4 regions of the Streptococcus rupicaprae genome follow, and region 1 is predicted to be linked to each of the others. Evidence: predicted binding sites of a transcription regulator. Region 1 holds the regulator's gene; each other region holds the start of a gene.
What was found. Region 1 encodes CtsR, which represses protease genes until heat stress. Its sites were predicted from a motif close to TTGGTCAAAAAAGGTCAAANA; they were not measured.
Positions count from the first base shown of each region.

Region 2: a site for CtsR is predicted at 1,894-1,914, ahead of ABID29_RS07795 (ATP-dependent Clp protease ATP-binding subunit). Genes of this name have one in related genera too.
Region 3: a site for CtsR is predicted at 1,492-1,512, ahead of ABID29_RS07055 (ATP-dependent Clp protease ATP-binding subunit). Genes of this name have one in related genera too.
Region 4: a site for CtsR is predicted at 945-965, ahead of ABID29_RS03305 (ATP-dependent Clp protease proteolytic subunit). Genes of this name have one in related genera too.

Region 1 covers NZ_JBEPLO010000013.1:48,571-53,677, reverse strand. The annotation lists gene ABID29_RS06850 (ATP-dependent Clp protease ATP-binding subunit) at 1-1,798, opposite strand, end outside; gene ABID29_RS06845 (CtsR family transcriptional regulator) at 1,801-2,256, opposite strand; gene ABID29_RS06840 (glycerol dehydrogenase) at 2,796-3,890, opposite strand; gene ABID29_RS06835 (FAD/NAD(P)-binding protein) at 4,107-5,107, opposite strand, start outside.
Region 2 covers NZ_JBEPLO010000016.1:48,148-53,254, reverse strand. The annotation lists gene uvrA (excinuclease ABC subunit UvrA) at 1-642, shown strand, start outside; gene ABID29_RS07800 (DUF5694 domain-containing protein) at 843-1,544, shown strand; gene ABID29_RS07795 (ATP-dependent Clp protease ATP-binding subunit) at 2,048-4,147, shown strand; gene ABID29_RS07790 (DUF2812 domain-containing protein) at 4,192-4,809, opposite strand; gene ABID29_RS07785 (PadR family transcriptional regulator) at 4,819-5,107, opposite strand, start outside.
Region 3 covers NZ_JBEPLO010000014.1:23,548-28,654, reverse strand. The annotation lists gene ABID29_RS07055 (ATP-dependent Clp protease ATP-binding subunit) at 1-1,452, opposite strand, end outside; gene ABID29_RS07050 (DUF1797 family protein) at 1,756-1,986, shown strand; gene ABID29_RS07045 (amino acid ABC transporter permease) at 2,137-2,868, shown strand; gene ABID29_RS07040 (amino acid ABC transporter ATP-binding protein) at 2,865-3,599, shown strand; gene ABID29_RS07035 (bifunctional methylenetetrahydrofolate dehydrogenase/methenyltetrahydrofolate cyclohydrolase) at 3,725-4,564, shown strand; gene ABID29_RS07030 (NAD(P)H-hydrate dehydratase) at 4,564-5,107, shown strand, end outside.
Region 4 covers NZ_JBEPLO010000005.1:67,128-72,234, forward strand. The annotation lists gene ABID29_RS03305 (ATP-dependent Clp protease proteolytic subunit) at 303-893, opposite strand; gene upp (uracil phosphoribosyltransferase) at 1,771-2,400, opposite strand; gene ABID29_RS03315 (MalY/PatB family protein) at 2,498-3,670, opposite strand; gene ABID29_RS03320 (cystathionine gamma-synthase) at 3,657-4,760, opposite strand; gene ABID29_RS03325 (putative polysaccharide biosynthesis protein) at 4,939-5,107, opposite strand, start outside.

The DNA of each region.
Region 1 (5,107 bases):
CTTCATAGCCGACATAGCCTGGAGGCGCGCCGTTAAGGCGACTGGAGGCAAATTTTTCCATATACTCGCTCATGTCAAACCGAATCAAGGCTTCTTCATTATCAAAAAGCAACTCTGCCAAGGCCTTGGCCAGCTCCGTCTTACCGACTCCGGTCGGCCCCAAGAACATGAAGGAACCGATTGGGCGCTTGGTTTGACGGATACCAGATTGATTCCGACGGATGGCACGGCTGACTGCTGAGATAGCCGAATCCTGACCGATAACGCGCTTGTGCAATTCCGACTCAAGGTTAATATAGCGCTTGGCCTCCGTCTTAGTCAACTTGGTCAACGGAATACCGGATAAACGACTCAGTGTTTCTAGAATGTCTTCTGGACCAATTTCGACAGCTGAGCGCTTATCATCTTCAGCTAAAAGCTTTGAGGCGACTGACCATTTCCCAGCCATCAAGGCCTGGTCCAGGGCGTTCAATTCAGGCCGAATACCGGCAAATCCAGCGCGGTTCTGAGCAGTTGCTGCCGCCTCGTCCAAGAGGTCTATGGCTGAATCTGGCAGATTTTTGCTAGTCAAGTAGCGTTTGGCATAGCGGACCGCAACTTCGACGGCTTGATCCGTGATTGAAACCCTGTGGTGGGCTTCGTAGGCCGGTCGTAACCCTAATAGAATAGACTTGGCATCTGCCTCAGAAGGAGCATCTACGACAATTTTGGCAAACCGCCGAGATAGGGCTGAATCCTTCTCAATGTGTTTCTGAAATTCTTCTTGGGTGGTCGCGCCAATCATATGCAGGGTTCCGCGCGATAGGGCTGGCTTTAGGATATTGGCCGCATCCATGGTACTGTCAATGCCACTGCCACTGCCCATGATGGTGTGTAACTCATCCACAAACAGAATGACCTGACCGTCCTCTTCAATATCCTCGATGATATTATTCATCCGCTCCTCAAAATCACCCCTGAAGCGGGTTCCAGCAAGCACTGCCATCAGTTCTAATTCCATCACTCGCATCTTAGCCAAGCTCTCAGGAACCTCTCCTTTAGCAATCCGCTGAGCAAGCCCAAGGGCCAGAGCCGTTTTTCCAACCCCAGCAGCACCGACCAGTACAGGATTGTTCTTGGTTTTTCGACTCAACACCTGAATCATTCGAGAGATTTCTTCGTCCCGGCCAACAACAGGTTCCAAGAGCCCCTGCCTTGCTGCTTCTGTCAAGTCCTTGGTGTAGTCTTCCAGACCCCCGCTCGGCGTGCTAGGCATGCCCATCATATTCGGAGCCTGATGTCTGCTGCTGGCCTGGCCCTTCATCATGGCACGGATGGCCTTGATCTGTGCCTTGCCAATTCCAGCTTTTTGCTCCAAATTCTTACGCAGGTCCACCAAAGAAGGCTCGTTCTCTACTTGACCAGCCGTAAAACCAACTTCCTCTAGTACACGGCTGGCCACAGAAGAACCATCTAGAATAATGGCCAAAAGCAGGTGTTCCGTTCCCAACTCCTTGGCCTTAAGGCTTTGGGCAATGGACTCTGCAAAGGCCGTCAAGGCTTTCAAGCGTTTGGAATGAGGGAGGACATCAAAGTCTGCGACCTCTTCTAACATCTCTTTTTCAGTGATTTTGTAGATGGCACGATCATAGTCGTCAAAATCAAAGTCAAAATCCATCAAACTGGCGCCAGCAACCGACTCCAGATTTCCGATAAAACTCAACAAAACATGCCAGGATTCAACCGCCTGGCAACCGTAACGCTGGGCTAGAATTTGACCGTCTTCCCAAGCCACTCTCATACCGTGTGATAACTTCATACTCACTCTTTCCTATCTAGTTGTCGTATAATCTTTCTCAGTGCCCGCGCTCGAATCACAGGCGCATTCTCACCGAGGACTTCGTCTGTATTAATCGCCAAAAGCAAATTGCCTTCCCGCTCGGTCATCAAGCCTTGCTCATAGAGCATTTGCATAATATCCGTAAACACCTGTTGGCTCAATTGTTCCCCAAGGCTTAACCTGAGGCCCTCTAGGCGATGATGATGGTCTGAAAAATCAATCTTATCAATCCGGATATAGCCTCCGCCACCACGCTTGCTCTCCACAACATAGCCACGACTCTGCGTGAATCGGGTTTTGATCACATAATTAATCTGACTCGGCACCACCTGAAAGGAAGCTGCAATTTCACTGCGTTTAAGCTCAACAAAACCAGCCTTGGCTAACAGTCCCTTGATGTAGGCTTCGATACTGTCCGTCGTGTTTTTCGGCTCCATAGGTTACCTCCTCTGACTATCTTTGACTATTATTATACCGAAAATATGACCTTTTGAAAAGGAAAAAGGCGCTAAGACTTAAGAAGGCTGTTTTCGTTCTAAGCCTGAAAACCGAATGTCCTTCTCACTAAAAAAGACAGGATACACACAAAAACAGAGTAATACTCTTTGAAAATCAAAGATTGCCGTTGTCAACTTACTTCGATGAACTCCAGTTCTATCATCAACTTCATTTCCTCGGCTAGATTGATTTTCTTTGAATATATATTTAGTCGTGAAGACATCTCCCCACCAGAGGGAGTGTGGAGGACAAAAATCGGTAATTCGTCAGAATTCGATTTCCCCTCACCTCCCTAATTTTTAGGGTTCGGGCTAAAACGGTCTCTTCCCAGACCGTTTTACTCCCACCTCCGCACAGTTGAGTAGGGCAGTAAAAGCTGATGAAATTAGCGAATTAGAGCCCACTCAACCACTGCGTCTCGAATGACTATTCAAAAAATAATTGAGAGGCTAGGACTTTTGTCCCAACCTCACAACAACTAGTTATCCAAGGATTCCACATAGCGGTCTACTGCTAAAAGCGCAGCTGCCACATCGTCCGCTGTAATTTCAAACGGCATTTGATGAATGGTTTCCCCTTCAATTGTGGCTTGCTTGCCGACTTTGAGGAGGGTCTCGTAGTCCGCATCCGCCAAATGCAACTCTGCCAACCGTGTCGGAAGATTTAAGGCCTGGTAGAAGTGAATATATTTGTCTAACTCTTCCTTAGGACGATTTTCGAGGAACAATTGGGTCAGGGTCCCATAAGCAACCTTTTCCCCATGCGTCAGATGGTGGATGTCGCCTTCCAAGGCTGTAAAACCATTGTGAATCGCATGGGCAGCCGCAAGACCGGCACTCTCAAAACCGATACCACTCAACAAGGTATTGGCTTCGACAATATTCTCAAATGCAAGGGTGACAACCTGCGCCTGACAGCTGGCCATAGCCTGTAAACCATCCGCAAACAAGGTCTGCTCACAAACTTGGGCAATCGCAATCCCAGCAATCGTCTGGTGACCACCTGCCATGGTGGTGCCATTCTTTTGAATCACTGCACGTGCTTCGACCCAAGTAGCCAAGGCATCCGCAATCCCAGAAGCCAGTAAACGCGGTGGCGCCTGGCAGATCACTTGGGTATCCACCAGGACTAATTCTGGATTTTTAGAGTAGAAAATATATTTTTCAAAAGCCCCTTGATCGGTGTAAATAACAGACAGTGCGGAAGTCGGTGCGTCCGTTGAAGCAATCGTCGGAGCAATGACAACTGGTACCTGAAGGAGGTCCGCAATCGCCTTGGCACTATCGATGGTTTTTCCTCCCCCTAAACCGATAACAAAATCAGACTGACTTTCCTTTCCGATGGCAACCACACGGTTGACCTCATTGTCAGAAGCTTCTCCGTTAAAGGCCACTCGAGTCACTTTAAAACCTTCTGCTTCTAGGTAAGTAATCCAACCTTCTCCTACTATTTGATAGACGGTATCATCGCATAGCAAGAGCGGCTGTTTGCCTAAGTTAGTCAGATGCTCTGCACTTGAAAATAGCACCTTCTTTCCCTGTATATAGCGTGATGGACTTGCAAAAACTTTCATTTCTTCACCTCATTTTTATCAAGAGATATGTCTCTTATTTTCTGAGCCGTCGATTCGCTAACTGACCTCCCTTCTTTTCAATTAACGGTCACTGCATTTTTATTATACAATTTCTTTAAGGTTTGTTCAACTTTTAACAATGCTCTGAAAAAGCAATCAGCAAAAAGGCCAAGAAAACATTTTTCTAAGCCTTTATCATTCCTTATTCTATGAACTTCAACAGTCGATTTTCGATCCCTGAGAAGAGCAGATTGCCCGCTCGGCGATTTTTTGGATTTTGATGGTGGAGTTATTCTGGTAAATGACCCCATTGACCAATTCCCCATACGCAAAAAGGGTTGGTAAAAGGCCAAAGCGTGGCGAGATGACCTGAGCGGTTTCAGCTAGAACGCTGAGTCCTCCCTGCTCGTCAATTTGTATCAGCCGCTGATCAAGTAAATCCCTCAGCAAAGCCGTAGCCCTATCTTGGTTACTTGATTTGAGGTGATAACCTGTCGCATTGATAAGATGGGCTGCATGGTAGACCTTTCCAGTTTCTGCCTGAATCTTAAAACCATGCTCTGTCTCTGAAACATCCGTCACCTGATCCAAAAGACCCAATCGACCACTCCGACTAGCCTCCAAAATAGCCTCAGCAGAAATTTCAGGCATGGGATTGCGCAGGTTAATTATCTCTTTTTCATAGGTATCCTGGTACTTTTTCCGATCTGATCTGGTCATCAGAGGCCAGAGGTCGGTCAACCAATCGGCCACACGAGACGCCAATTGTTGCAATTGATAAAGCTCTTCAGGGTATTTTTTCGCCAAATCAAGACCATCTATTCCTGGACCTAAGTAAGTCTCACAGACCTTAGCCCAATCCTCAAATCCAAGCGCCTGTAATTCCCCTAACAAGAGGGCCTCGAAAGTCTCGAACGAAAAGTGAGCTTCCTGGCATAATTGGTCCAACTTGGCATCTGTCATAACCTCCCAATGAAGAGGCTTACCAGCCAAGATCCGAACCGTTGGAAAATAATTGGACCGAGAAAAAGCCATCACAGTTGTCTCAGGCTGGCTCAGCAACCATTTCAAGACATCCACCGCCGCAAGACCAGTACCAATAAGCGCAACCTCCTTAGCTGCCCCTAGGTCCTGTCCAAGATCCTTAAGAGGGTAGGGGTCTCCTATATAGTTTGAGTTTCCCTCCAGTTGATAGGGATCAATCGGCGGTAGATCAC
Region 2 (5,107 bases), on a different contig from region 1:
GGGCGTTTCTCTTTCAATATCAAGGGCGGTCGCTGTGAGGCTTGTTCGGGAGATGGGATCATCAAGATTGAGATGCATTTCTTGCCAGATGTCTTTGTGCCTTGTGAGGTCTGCCATGGCCGACGTTACAATAGCGAAACCTTGGAGGTGCATTACAAGGAGAAAAATATTGCTCAAGTGCTAGATATGACCGTCAACGAAGCGGTCGATTTCTTTCAACACATTCCTAAAATTGCCCGCAAGCTACAAACGATTCAGGATGTGGGATTGGGGTATGTTAGCCTAGGCCAACCAGCGACGACCTTGTCTGGAGGTGAAGCCCAGCGGATGAAACTGGCGAGTGAGTTGCACAAGCGCTCAACAGGAAAGTCTTTCTACATTCTGGATGAGCCAACAACAGGCCTCCATACAGAGGATATTGCCCGCTTGCTTAAAGTCTTAGAACGCTTTGTGGATGATGGCAATACGGTTCTGGTTATCGAGCATAATCTAGATGTCATTAAGACAGCAGACCACATCATTGACCTTGGACCAGAGGGGGGTGTCGGTGGTGGCCAAATCATTGCGACAGGCACACCGGAAGAAGTTGCTGCCAATCCAGCTAGTTTCACGGGTCAGTATCTCAAAGGAAAACTAGGCTAATCTTCCAGAGATTTTGAAAATAGTGACTAATACTCATAGAAAATCAATCTAGCCTAGGAAAGGAAGCTGATGATAGAACTGGCCTTCATCGAAGCGAGTTGACAAGGGTTATCTTTGCTTTTCAAAGAGTATAAGACGTTGCGAACCCTAGTCAACTAGTTGCCTTTAAAGGTCAATAAACAGCAGGAGGAAGTGATGCTATGGCACAGTTAATGGTTTTGGGAACCTTTCATATGGAAAGTCAGCAGGATTTGCATAGCTTGGCCAATCCTGATCGAACTTTTGAGATGAGGCAGGAGTTGGATGAAGCAGTAGCTGCTTTGGCGGTCTACCAGCCGACCAAGGTCTTTGTGGAGTGGGAACGGTCGAATCAGATAGGTCTGGAGACCTACATCGATCAGCTGGTGAAAGGGGAAAGGCAGTCTACCAATGAGATTGCTCAGTTGGCCTATCCTCTGGCCAAGTTGAGCGGTGCTCCTCTCTTGGCTATCGATTGGATGGAGGCAGGGCAAGGCCTTTATGGTTTTGGCCAAGTTCATGAGGTCATTCAAGAAAACAGTACTTTAGTTAACTTGCTGGCTCTGTATGAACCTCAGCCTGCTGATTTGGATAAGGGGATCACATGGAACTTGCGCCATTTTAATTCGCCAGAGTTTGTGAAAGATACTCAGGCTTATTATACCAATTTGATTCAGGTAGCTGGTGACGATGATTATGGCATTGGTTGGTTGATTTGGTGGTATCAGCGTAATATGAAAATTGTTCAGAACACCTTGAGTCAGTTAGAAGCCGATGATCGGGCCATCTTATTGATTGGCAGCTCCCATAAGGGGATTCTAGAAAACTTCTTTGCGGATAGCCAGCAGGTAGAACTGGTGGATGCACTGACCTATCTGACTTGACTGTCGAAGTAGAATGGTGGACCCGAGCTGGTCATATCAAGATCAACTTGAAAAAAGGCGTGGCTATTCACCGTTTTAATCCTTCCTATGATAAAAGAAAACCCGTTCAGCTTGGCTGGGCGGGTTGTTGTTTTAAAAAAGATACAAAAAAGTCAAACAAAACTATTGACCTTTCCTGACCAATGGTGTATACTAGGTATCGTAAGGGAGAGAAAAACCTTACAGGAGCAGGATTGCTCACTATTTTTTGACAAAAAAGGTCAGTTTTGGTCAGTCCTAAATCTGATTAAACGGACAAGAGTAACAGAAAGGGAGGCTCGGTTTGGAGAGTACTTTATTTTTTAAGAAATTGGTCAGTGATGGTCAGACAAGCCGAGCTGAACCGATGATTGTCTATAGACAGACCTTTTATTTTTAAGAGAAAGGTCAGTTTTGGTCAAAATTATAGAGATGTGAGTGAACATCATCATGATAAAACAAAAACAATTCAATGAGGTAAAGACATGAACAACAACTTTAACAATTTTAACAACATGGACGATATTTTCAACCAACTCATGGGCAACATGGGTGGTTACTCTAGTGAACGCCGCCGCTACAGCATCAATGGCCGTGAGGTAACACCAGAAGAGTTTGCGATTTACCGTCAAACTGGGCAGTTGCCACAATCAGATACCAGCTCTGCTATGGCCCAAAAAGAAGGGCAAATCAAGCAAGACGGGATCCTAGCTAAGCTTGGGACCAACCTGACCCAGCAGGCGCGTGAGGGTAAACTGGATCCTGTCATCGGCCGCAACAAGGAAATCCAAGAAACCGCTGAAATTCTGGCCCGTCGGACCAAGAATAACCCCGTCATGGTCGGCGATGCGGGTGTTGGGAAAACAGCGGTCGTAGAAGGTCTGGCGCAGGCCATCGTCAATGGCGATGTACCTGCCAGCATCAAGAACAAGGAGATCATCTCCATCGACATTTCTGGGCTAGAAGCGGGTACCCAGTACCGCGGAGCCTTCGAGGAGAATGTGCAGAACTTGCTTGATGAGGTCAAAAAGTCTGGCAACATCATCATCTTCTTCGATGAGATTCATCAGATTTTGGGGGCTGGATCAACAGGTGGCGATTCTGGTTCCAAGGGCTTGGCGGATATCTTGAAACCTGCCCTGTCCCGTGGAGAGCTCTCTGTGATCGGTGCGACAACACAAGATGAATACCGCAACACCATCTTGAAAAATGCGGCTCTTGCCCGTCGTTTCAACGAGGTTAAGGTCAATGCCCCGTCTGCTGAGGACACCTTCCAGATTTTGAAGGGGATTAAGCCGCTCTATGAAGCCCATCACAATATCGAGTTACCAGATGCTGTCCTCAAGGCAGCGGTGGATTATTCAGTCCAATACATCCCGCAGCGCAGCCTGCCTGACAAGGCCATTGACTTGATCGATGTGACGGCAGCCCACTTGGCAGCCCAACACCCTGCGACAGACCTCAAAAGCCTAGAAGCGGAGATGGCAGAAGCCAAGCGCCTGCAAGAAGCAGCAGTGGAGAAAGAGGACTATGAAACAGCCCTCAATCAAAAGGTGCGGATCGAAAAACTCCAAGAGCAGATGGACAACCACACCGAAAGCCAGAAGGTCGTTGCAACCGTCAACGATGTGGCAGAATCAGTAGAGCGGATGACCGGTATTCCCGTTTCCCAGATGGGGGCTTCGGATATCGAGCGCTTGAAAGACATGAAGGCTCGCTTGGAAGCCAAGGTCATCGGTCAAGATGCTGCGGTGGAAGCTGTGTCTAAGGCCATTCGCCGTAACCGTGCAGGCTTTGATGAAGGCAACCGTCCAATTGGCTCCTTCCTCTTTGTCGGCCCAACGGGTGTCGGTAAGACCGAGCTAGCCAAACAACTTGCTCTCGATATGTTCGGGAATAAGGATGCGGTTATCCGTCTGGACATGTCTGAGTACAGCGACCGGACTGCCGTATCTAAGCTGATCGGGGCGACAGCCGGCTACGTCGGCTACGAGGACAACAGCAACACTCTGACTGAGCGGGTGCGCAGAAACCCTTACTCCATTGTCCTCTTGGATGAAATCGAGAAGGCTGATCCGCAGGTCATTACCCTCTTGCTCCAAGTGCTTGATGATGGGCATTTGACAGATGGTCAGGGGAACACCGTTAATTTTAAGAATACCGTTATTATCGCCACCTCAAACGCTGGCTTTGGCTACGGTTCTTCTGAGGAAATGGCGGAGCAGGCCATCATGGATCGGATTGCACCCTTCTTCCGCCCAGAATTTCTCAACCGCTTCAACGGCGTGATTGAATTCAACCCTCTTGATAAGGAAAATCTTAGTCAGATTGTAGACCTCATGCTGGCCCAGGTCAATCAGACCCTGGCTAAGAAAGGGATCAGCCTTGAAGTGACTCCGAAAGCAAAAGACTTCCTCATGGAAGAAGGCTACGATCCAGACATGGGGGCTCGTCCCCTTCGTCGGGTCATCGAAGGGCAAATCCGTGACAAGGTGACCGATTTCTACCTGGACAACCTAGACGCGAAGCAGCTCCAAGCAGACTTGGTGGATGGGGAAATCGTGATTACAGAAAATAAATATTAAGAAAAAAGCCATTCCCTATAATGGATAGGGGGTGGCTTTTTAACTTAAAATGATGATTTAGGTTTTGCTTGATAGGCAATGTAGAGATAGAATAATGTTGTTGCGAGTGTTAGATAAAAGAGGACACCAGCCCGTAAGAGGGCAAAGGGTAATTCAAAGAGAAATGAGAATAGAAAATCTGTACCATCTAACTGCCAAAGTCCTGGTGTTAAAAATAGAGATTTAGGGTCTTGAAAAGGAGTAGCGAGATCGGAGATGCTGGTGAAATGAATAAAACTGTAACATAAGAAAATCATGGCTGTGGCAAGGGCGCTTTTACGATACCGTTGATAGAAAGCCAATTGCGATTCCTCATCAGAAAACAGAACGTCTTCATGACCGTGAGCGAGTTGTCGGAAGTAGTGACTCCCACTGGACGGTGATCCAGAAATGCGTTCCCAACCGCTGTCTTCAAAAAGCATGAGATAGTCCTGGTATTGTTCCTTGGATAGTTGATCTCGGAAATCAATTCGGACAGTGGTGATTTGTTCAGCAACACAAGGTTCAAAGTGGTAATAGAGTTGGGGAATAGGAACGCCTACCAATCGATATCCTTTGGATTGCATACGGTTTATCCAGTCTTCTTCTTTCTTTAAGTTAGTGAATAGTTTCCATTTTTTCATGATACCCTCCTACAAATTAAAGTGTTCAGCGATTTGAGTGAGTTTTCGAAGACGTTTTGTTTCCAGAATAAGGATTTCTTTTCCAGCCTCAGTGATCTGATAGACCTTTCGCCGAGCATCATTGGAAGGAACACTGGTAATCCAATGAAGTTTTAACAAATTTTCAATGGCTCCGTACATGGTTCCAGCTGCAATTTTAACCTCACCATCGCTCATGTCATCTACCAACTGCATCACAGCATAGCCATGAGCAGGTTCGATCAGGGCCAGTAAAATATAATAAGTCGTCTCCGTTAAA
Region 3 (5,107 bases), on a different contig from region 1:
GCCGACACCGGTCGGTCCGACAAAGAGGAAGGAGCCGATTGGGCGGTTAGGAGCTCCGAGTCCGACACGGTTTCTGCGGATGGCCTTGGCGATTTTATCCACGGCCTCATCCTGGCCGATGACATGAGCTTTGAGGTCGCTGGCCAAATGGATCAACTGGCTCTGCTCTTTTTCCTTGAGGTCACCGACTGGAATGTTGGTCTTGCGCTCAACGATGCTCTCGATTTCCTTTTCAGTGATGATGGGAGTGTCTTGCTCATCAAGGCTGGTTTGCTGCATTTCCTTGTATTTGGCAATTTGGTCGCGGAAATAGGCGGCTTTTTCGTAATCTTCGTCACGCGTAGCTTGAGCCTTGAGGTTTTCAGCTTCAATGAGGCGCTGGTCAATCTCTTTAGGATCCACAAAATTGAGGGTCAGGTTCATCTTGGAGCCAGCCTCGTCGAGCAAATCGATGGCCTTGTCTGGCAAGAAACGGTCCTGAATGTAGCGGTTGGAGAGGTGGGCGGCAGACTCGATCGCTTCGTCAGTGTAGCGCACATGGTGGTAGTCTTCGTAGCGTTTTTGAATCCCTTTTAAGATGGTGATGGTTTCTTCAACGCTCGGTTCGTCGACACGAACGGGCTGCATCCGTCGCTCTAAGGCAGCGTCTTTTTCAATGATGCGGTACTCGTTGAGGGTGGTTGCTCCAACTAGTTGCAATTCTCCCCTAGCCAGCGCAGGTTTGAGGATATTACCCGCATCCATGTTACCATCGCCAGCTGCACCGGCTCCGACAATTTCATGGATTTCGTCAATGAATAGAATGACGTCCTGACGCTCACGGATTTCTTCCATGAGTTTTTGCATGCGCTCCTCAAATTGGCCGCGGATCCCTGTTCCTTGGACCAGGCTGACCACATCGAGACGAATGACTTGCTTGTTTTGCAGTTTATGCGGGACATCCGCATCGACAATTTTCTGGGCCAAGCCTTCAACGACAGCTGTTTTACCGACCCCAGGCTCTCCGATGAGAACAGGGTTGTTTTTGGTCCGACGGTTGAGGATCTCAATCACACGGATAATCTCCTCGTCACGACCGATGACAGGGTCAATGCCTCCTCGGCGAGCAATATCGGTGACATTGATACCGAACTCGTCCAAGAGCCCTTTCTTAGGTGGTTGGCCATTTTGCCCGTTCCCATTCCCACCTGAACGACCAGGATGGGTTGGAGGCGTGGTGTTACTTGGGCGGCGATTGTTCTGTTGGAAGTTGCTTAATTCATCAAAGAAATCTTCAAAGGGGTTTCTTTGGCTGTTTTGTGGATTAGAAATCCCCTTAAATAAGGCATTTTGAGGATCGGTTTTCATGATTTGGTAACAGTTTTGGCAGAGGTCTACTTGGTGTTGGCGACCATTGAGATTGCTATAAAGATGGATGGTGGCATCGTTAATTTGACAATTATGACAAAGCATAGAACTACCTCTTTTCCTAGATTCACAGATGACTGACCAAAGGTCAAAAAAGGTCAAATGTTAATTTAATTATATCACTTCTGGAAAAGAAAGCAACTGAAAAGCTTACTAGCCCTTGTTTTGGAAAATGAAGAGACCAGGACCTATTTCCAAACTGATATAGGACCAATCAAGCGTTCTCTCCTTCTTTCAGCCTCGATTTGAAGAAAATTTCCTGTAAGTCCCTTAAAAAATCCTTTTTTCTAGCCCAACTTGTGGAAATTATGGTAGAATAAGGTATAGACTTTTAAGAGGAGAACGACTATGGAATCACATTTGGTGAGAATTATTAACCGCTTGGAGCTGATGGCTAAAGATGGCGGGAACTTAAAACGTAATTTTGAACGCGAAGGAGTGGTTGTGGCAGAAGTGTCTTACAGCTACGATGAGGAGAATGGCTCTGTCTTCACCCTACGTGATGTAGCAGCCCATGAGACCTTTACCTTCGACTCCATCGATTTGGTTGCTATGGAAATTTACGAATTGCTCTATTAATAGCTAATAGGAGCAGACATAGAGCATGTAAAACACCTGAATTTTCAGGTGTTTTTCTTGTTTTTCATGATTTTTCAAAAAATTAAAGCTTACAACTTGAATTATTATTCAAAAAGTGTATAATATTTCTATATTTAGAAAGGGATCGTTATGGATTTTTCATTTTTACCTAAATTTCTGCCCTATTTTAACTATGGGGTTCTTGTGACCTTGATTATTTCTGCTTGTGTGGTTTTCTTTGGAACGATTTTGGGCGTATTGCTGGCCTTTGCCCAGAGGTCTCGCTTTTACCCTCTAGCTGGTATGACCCGTCTTCCTTGGCTTGCTAGGTTCAATCCCTTGGCGCTTTTAGCCAATACCTATATCTGGATTTTTCGTGGAACCCCTATGGTGGTCCAAATCATGATTTCCTTTATTTTGATCAAAATTTCAGCCCCCATTGTGCCTTTTGGCAGTATCAATCTGGATTTATCCCGTCTCCTGCCTGGCATTATCATCATTTCGATGAATAGCGGGGCCTATGTCTCTGAGACAGTGCGAGCTGGTCTCAATGCGGTAGCCGCAGGCCAGATGGAAGCTGCCTACTCTTTGGGCATGCGGCCTTGGCCAACCATGCGTTATGTCATCATGCCACAGGCTATTAGAAATATCCTTCCTTCTTTGGGGAATGAGTTTATTACCATTATCAAAGACAGCTCTCTCTTGTCTACTATCGGCGTTATGGAGCTTTGGAACGGGGCTACGACTGTTTCTGTAACGACCTACCTGCACCTCAGCCCCCTCTTGTTTGCGGCTATGTATTATTTGATCATGACCAGCCTGATGACCTGGATCATCAAATGTTTAGAGAATCATTTTAACAAAGGAGCCAGAACAATATGACGTCAGCTATTATTGAAATAAAAGACCTCCACAAATACTTTGGACGGCAGGAAGTCCTAAAAGGGATCGATTTAACCATCTATCAAGGAGAAGTGGTGGTGATTATCGGTCCGTCAGGATCGGGCAAGTCTACTCTGCTTCGGACCATGAATCTGCTAGAAGATGCAACGCAGGGACAGGTTATTTTTGAAGGGGTAGATATTACCGACAAGGCCAATGACCTCTTTAAAATGCGGGAAAAGATGGGCATGGTCTTTCAGCAGTTTAATCTCTTTCCCAACATGTCTGTCCTTGATAATATTACCCTGTCGCCGATCAAAACCAAGGGGATGGACAAGCTAGAAGCACAAAGAAAAGCTCATGCTCTCTTGGAAAAAGTTGGTTTACCAGATAAGGCCCATGCTTTTCCTCAGAGTTTATCTGGCGGGCAGCAACAGCGGATTGCCATTGCCAGAGGCCTTGCTATGGATCCAGATGTTCTTCTCTTTGATGAGCCGACTTCTGCACTTGATCCAGAGATGGTCGGGGAGGTATTAGCAGTTATGCAGGACCTGGCCAAGTCAGGCATGACCATGGTGATTGTCACTCATGAAATGGGGTTTGCAAGAGAAGTTGCGGATCGGATTATCTTTATGGATGGTGGGGTAATTGTCGAAGAAGGCACGCCTCAACAGATTTTTGAAGCAACGAGGGAAGTGCGGACCAAGGATTTCCTATCCAAAGTCTTATAAGTGGGAAAAGCTGGCTAATAGAGCTAGGCTTTTCTTTTTCTCACTCTGATAAGGTATCACTAGAAAAAACGATACTTTTTTGTTATAATGGGTCAAAACGTAAGAGGTGCATTGAAGTGAAAATAATGGATGGCAAGGCTTTAGCGACTAAATTGCAGGCAGAACTAGCAGAAAAAACAGAGAAATTACGGGATGAACATGGCGTGACACCTGGTTTGTTGGTGATTTTAGTAGGAGAAGACTCTGCCAGTCAAGTCTATGTCCGAAACAAGGAACGTTCGGCTTTAGCAGCTGGTTTTAAGAGTCAAGTGGTACGTTTGCCGGAGACGGTCACTGAGGTAGAGTTGTTAGAGATGATTTCCACCTACAATCAAGATCCGACCTGGCATGGGATTTTGGTCCAGTTGCCACTGCCCAAGCACATCGATGAGGAAAAGGTCCTTCTGGCTATCGATCCAGGCAAGGATGTTGATGGTTTTCATCCGACCAACATGGGGAAACTCTGGTCTGGTCACCCGGTCATGGTTCCGTCAACGCCAGCGGGTATCATGGAACTGTTCAAGGCCTATGGGGTTGAGCTGGCTGGTAAGCGGGCTTTGGTCATTGGTCGATCTAATATTGTCGGCAAGCCGATGGCCCAGTTGCTCATGGATGCCAATGCGACAGTTACTATCGGCCATTCTCGAACACAGTATTTGCCGGCCTTGGCACGCCAGGCGGATATCTTGGTCGTAGCAATCGGTCAGGCTAAATTTGTCACCAAAGACTTTGTCAAAGAAGGAGCGGTTGTTGTCGATGTTGGCATGAATCGAGATGACAATGGCAAGTTGTGTGGCGACGTGGATTTTGATTCTGTTGCAGGTGTTGCCAGCCTCATCACGCCAGTCCCAGGAGGTGTTGGTCCCATGACCATCACCATGTTGATGGAGCAGACCTACCAAGCTGCGCTCAGGAGTATCAGTTGATGGCAATTGATCAAAATTTGCTAAAAAAAGTGATTCGATCCAGACCTTTGGATAGTCATAAGGGAACCTTTGGGCGCGTCCTCTTGATTGGGGGCCTCTATCCTTATGGGGGCGCCATTATCTTGGCGTCCCTTGCTTGTGTGCATAGCGGAGCAGGTCTTGTGATGGTCGCGACAGACAGGGACAATATCCCAGCCCTTCATGCGCAACTCCCAGAAGCTATGGCCTTTGATGTCAGAGATCAGGATCTCTTAGCTGAGCAACTAAAAATGGCAGATGTCATTCTAATTGGATCGGGATTGGGAGAGGGTCCTCCAGCCCAGCACTTGCTCACAGAAGTCCTTTCTAAGGTGAGTCCAAATCAGATTCTCTTAGTAGATGGCTCTGGCCTGAATCTATTGGCAAAATCCTCTCAGCAGCTTCCTACGTGCCAGGCTCTGATACTGACGCCCCATCAGAAGGAGTGGGAACGTTTATCGGAACTTGCGATTGAGCAGCAGTCTGTAAGGGCTTCTCAGCAGGCCCTGCAGCAATTTCCAGCAT
Region 4 (5,107 bases), on a different contig from region 1:
GCTGGGCTAGCAACTCACTTTAACTAGTATAGCACAAAAACAGGTTCTGTCAAGAAAAAAACTTGACAGTGCTAAAAATCGTCTCCTTCTAAACCAAATCCTTAGTTAACAATCGCCTTGAGAAGGCAGATTTGCACGTCTTCCCCTTGAGTCATACACTTTGAAAATCTAAGATAGCCTTGTCAACTGACTTCCCAGGCTAGATTGATTTGCTTGAGTATCAGTTCCCTTTCCACCATAAGAGCAGGCAAAAAGGTGGAGATTTACTAGCCTTGTTAGGGAACTCTCCACCTTTAAATACCTTATTTTAGGTCTGTTTTTTCCATGATAGCGTCAATAAAGCCATAGGCCAAGGTTTCCTCAGCTGTCAACCAATAGTCACGCTCTGCATCTTTATGGATCTGTTTGACCGTTTTGCCAGAATTTTTCGCCAAGATTTTTTCAAGGCGATCACGGGTTTTGAGCAAATGCTCCGCTGCAATAGCCATATCTGTCTGCTGGGTACCACCACCTGTACCACCCATTGGTTGGTGGATCATGTATTCAGCATTTGGGAGCATGAAACGTTTGCCCTTGGCACCGCTTGATGCAATGACTGTTCCCATGCTGGCCGCAGTGCCCATTACGATGGTTTGCACATCTGCCTTGATGAAGTTCATGGTGTCGACAATGGCAAGACCTGCCGATACAGAACCTCCAGGGGTATTGACATAGAGATAAATATCCTTGGTCGGATCTTGAGCATCCAAAAAGAGGAGCTGGGCAATGACGGAATTCGCCATATTGTCCTCTACTGGACCGGTCAACATGATGATGCGGTCTTTCAAGAGACGCGAATAAATGTCATACGAACGTTCTCCACGGCTGGTTTGTTCAATAACTACTGGAATCATATGCTTTCCTCACTTCGTTTTCATTTCTATTACAGATTCTATTATACTGAATTGGTCAAAAAAGGTCAAATAAAAAACTCTTTCCCAACATAAAAGAAAAAGAAAGAGTGGAGAAGGACTCTTTCTTCTTACAGTGCTAATACTCTGCTTCTCCTACTAGCAGTCCCATTTCAGGTGACGGATAAATAGGTCCACTGGACCTTTTCATCGCTCTCGAATTTCTAGGCGATGACCTAAATGAGGCTGGGACTCAGTCCTAATCTCTTCGTTGTACGTTACCCTGCTGAACAAAGACACAGTGGTTGGGAGCTTGGACAGCCTGGGGTTAGGCTGTCCAAGGTTGTCTCCTAGAAATTAAAAAGGGACAATACTTACTTTGCCAGTTTTAGAGTTGCCCCTGCATAGTTCCAAAGGTCCGGGGGACCTTTGGAAGCTGGAAATGAAGCTGGCGATGTCAGCGTAAAAGGTGCTTGGCACCATCAACCACTGCTAGTGGGCTAAAAAGGTCTAGGAGACCTTTTTAGGTGGGAAATGAAGCTATCGCAGATAGTATCAAAATGTGCTGACTTCATCAGCTTTCAGAATCCTAACGAATGCGTGAAACCTTGCTTCCTCATTTCCAACCTTCAACAGTCACTCCCTGCGACTTTGCTCGCTTTCTGATTTCAAGGCTCGCACCTTCAACAGTCATTCCCTGCGACTTTGCTCGCTTTCTGATTTCAAGGCTCGCACCTTCAACAGTCACTCCCCTGACTGTTGAAGCCATGCGGAGGTGGGAGTAAAACGGTCTGGGAAGAGACCGTTTTAGCCCGAACCCCAAAAATTAGGGAGGTGAGGGGAAATCTAATTCTAACGAATTACCGATTACTGTCCCATCTCATTTAGTCCCAAACAGTCGGTCGCCTGCGTCGCCAAGACCTGGGACGATATAGCCGTGTTCATTGAGTTTTTCATCCAGGGCTGCGACATAGATTTCCACATCTGGATGCGCTTTTTGAAGCATCTCTACCCCTTCTGGAGCAGCAACGAGGCCAACAAACTTGATACTGGTCGCCCCACGCTTCTTGAGGGAATCCACCGCTAGGACAGCCGAGCCACCTGTTGCCAACATAGGATCCACACAAAGAACGACCCTTTGGTCAATGTCTTCTGGTAATTTAACCAGGTATTCGACAGGCTGGAGGGTCTCCTCGTCACGGTACATACCGATATGACCAACCTTAGCTGCCGGTGTCAAACTCAAGATCCCATCAACCATCCCGATACCTGCCCGCAAAATTGGAACAATGGCCAATTTTTTACCTGCAATTTGTTTCTGAACAGTCTTTGTGATAGGAGTCTCAATCTCAACATCTTCGACTGGTAAATCGCGTAGGACTTCATAGCCCATCAGCATGGCAATCTCATTGACCAATTCTCGAAAGTCCTTGGTCGAGGTGTCCTTGCGACGCAAGATAGACAATTTATGCTGAATGAGTGGATGTGAAATAACTTGAAAATGTCCCATGTGGGCCTCCTTTTAGTTTACTTCTAAAAGTATATCAAAAAAATGCCAAAAAATCGCTCATCAAACCATTTTTTTGACATTTTCATCTATTTTTTGCCTACTGCTGACCTGTCCCAAAGACCTCAATCAAGCGATCGCAAGCTTCGGCAATTCTCTCAAAAGGAAGAGCCAAATTCATCCTAGCATGCTGGCTCCCCGCCTGACCAAAGGCTGTTCCTTCATTGAAGAGGAGTTTGGCTTGGTCATGCCATTTGGCATATAAATCCTTGTCCTCCAAGCCATAGGCTGAAAAATCCAGCCACAGTAGGTAAGTTGCTTCTGGCTTCATAACCTGAATCTTGGTGGTTAGGCCTAAGCGCTCCGCCACATAATCCGCATGCTGCTCAATCTGTTTGCGCAAGGCCAACAGCCAAGGTTTCCCTTTGGTAAAAGCGGCTTCTGTTGCAACCATGCCAAGAGTTGGCACTTCGTGTTGATTATTGGCCAACCTCTGGCGGATAAAGGCTTTACGTAACTTGGGATTGGCAATAATAGCCATACTATTTTTCGTTGCGGCCAAATTGAAGGTCTTGGTAGCACTGCTTAATACGATAGAAATATCCCTGAACCGCGGATCTATGGTGTTAAAACTGGTGTGTTGATTACCATAGAGGGTGAGGTCTCGGTGAATCTCGTCAATAATTAAGAGGACATCGTGCTTCAGGCACAAGTTCCCAATCCGTTCTAATTCCTCTCTGGTCCAAACGCGACCGCTCGGATTTTGGGGATTGCAGAGCACATAAGCTCTAACATCCTGCTCCTTAATCTGCTGCTCCAGGAGGGCAAAATCAATCTGGTAACGCCCATCAACCTTGATCAACTCATTTTTCACCAATTGGCGGTCCAAGAGCTGAATGGTCCTTGGAATCGGCCCGTAATACGGCGTATTGATGAGGATGCTGTCCCCAGGCTGGGTCAGGGCTTGCAAGGCAATGGAAATCGACGGTACCACTCCTGAAACAAAGAGAATTTCGTCTTCCAAAACAGGATTTGAGAACTGCTCTGCTTCCCAGTCAATCACTGCCTGATACAGGTTTTGACTGGTGTAGGCATAGCCGTAATCACCTGTTTTCACATAGTCTAGAAGGGCTTCTTGAATCTCAGGTGCGATTGGAAAATCCATATCCGCAATGCCCAGAGGAATGTAGGCCGAGTCCTTAGCCACTTCTTGCCATTTGACAGCATGAGTCTTTAGACGATCCGTCCCTTGCGAAAAATCATAGACCATCAGACACCTCCAAGGCTGCTTTGAGATCCGCCACCAGATCTTCGGCATGCTCAATCCCGATCGACAAGCGCAGAAGGTCATCCGTCAGACCATAGCTTTCCCTTACCTCAGCTGGAATATCCGCATGGGTTTGCGTCGTCGGATAGGTAACCAGACTCTCCACCCCTCCGAGGCTCTCTGCAAACGTAAAGACCTTAATATGATTGAGGAAGTCTGGGATTCGCCTTTGATCCGCAATTTTAAAGGAGACCATACCGCCTTTTCCAGGATAGAGTACTTCCTTGACCTGTGGGTGTCCTTCCAAAAAGGCGACCACTTTTTGAGCATTTTCTGTAGCTCTCTCCATTCTCAAAGCTAATGTTTTCAGCCCTCGCATCAAAAGATAGCTATCAAACGGTGATAAGACAGCACCAGTTGTATTGAGGTTGTAAAATAATTTCTCATAAAGCTCCGTCTGATCCGTAATCACGACACCAGCTAAGACATCGTTATGGCCAGAAAGGTACTTGGTAGCAGAATGCAGGACCAGATCTGCCCCATCCTTGATCGGTGTCTGGTAGATTGGGCTATAGAAGGTGTTGTCAACAATGACCTTAGCCCCCTTGGCATGGGAAGCCTGGATAATCACTGGCAAATCATACTCCACCATCAAGGGATTGGTCGGTGTTTCGACATAAACCACATCGTAATCGCCCTGTTCAATCTCAGCCAAGAGGTCCGCTTCACGCTCCACATAGGTAAAATCAAAGCGTCCCGCTGCCTGCTCTTGGTTGAACCAACGGAAAGACCCTCCGTAAAGGTCACGCACCGCTAAAATCTTGGTCCCTATCGGAAACAGACTGAAGGCCAAAACAATGGCTGACATGCCCGAGCTGGTTACAAGAGCGTGCTTAGCGTATTCGATGGCCGCCAAGGTCTCTTCTAAGTTAGAACGGGTTGGATTCTTGGTTCTGATGTAGTCATATCCTGTTGACTGACCGAACTCTGGGTGCTGGTAGGTGGTCGAAAAATGAACCGGACTAACCAAGGCGCCTGTCCTTGGATCCTTGTTAATGCCTGCTTGTGCCAAAATCGTTTCTAATTCTCTTGCCATCTATCCCTCCAAATGAATTTCCTTTTCCTCTATTGTAGCACGTTTTCAAGAGGTCAGGGGCTTTAATCCTTATTGTTAATGACCATGACCAGATATAGTTTTTAACTATACTGTTCTTACACGATTAGCTCCGGATACAAAAGCCTTCTGATGCTTGGGACAATCAGAAGGGTGGTAACTATTTTATCTTGAAGCGTGCTCTCAAATGGTCTGCCTTAGGCTTGCCGATGATAAAGTCAATAGAGCGTGTCGCCAAACTCATGACCGCATAAAGGCCAACTCCGACAGCGCCACCCACCGCAAGATGGATCATACTGGACAGGCGTCCTGTCACAGGAAGCAAGCTA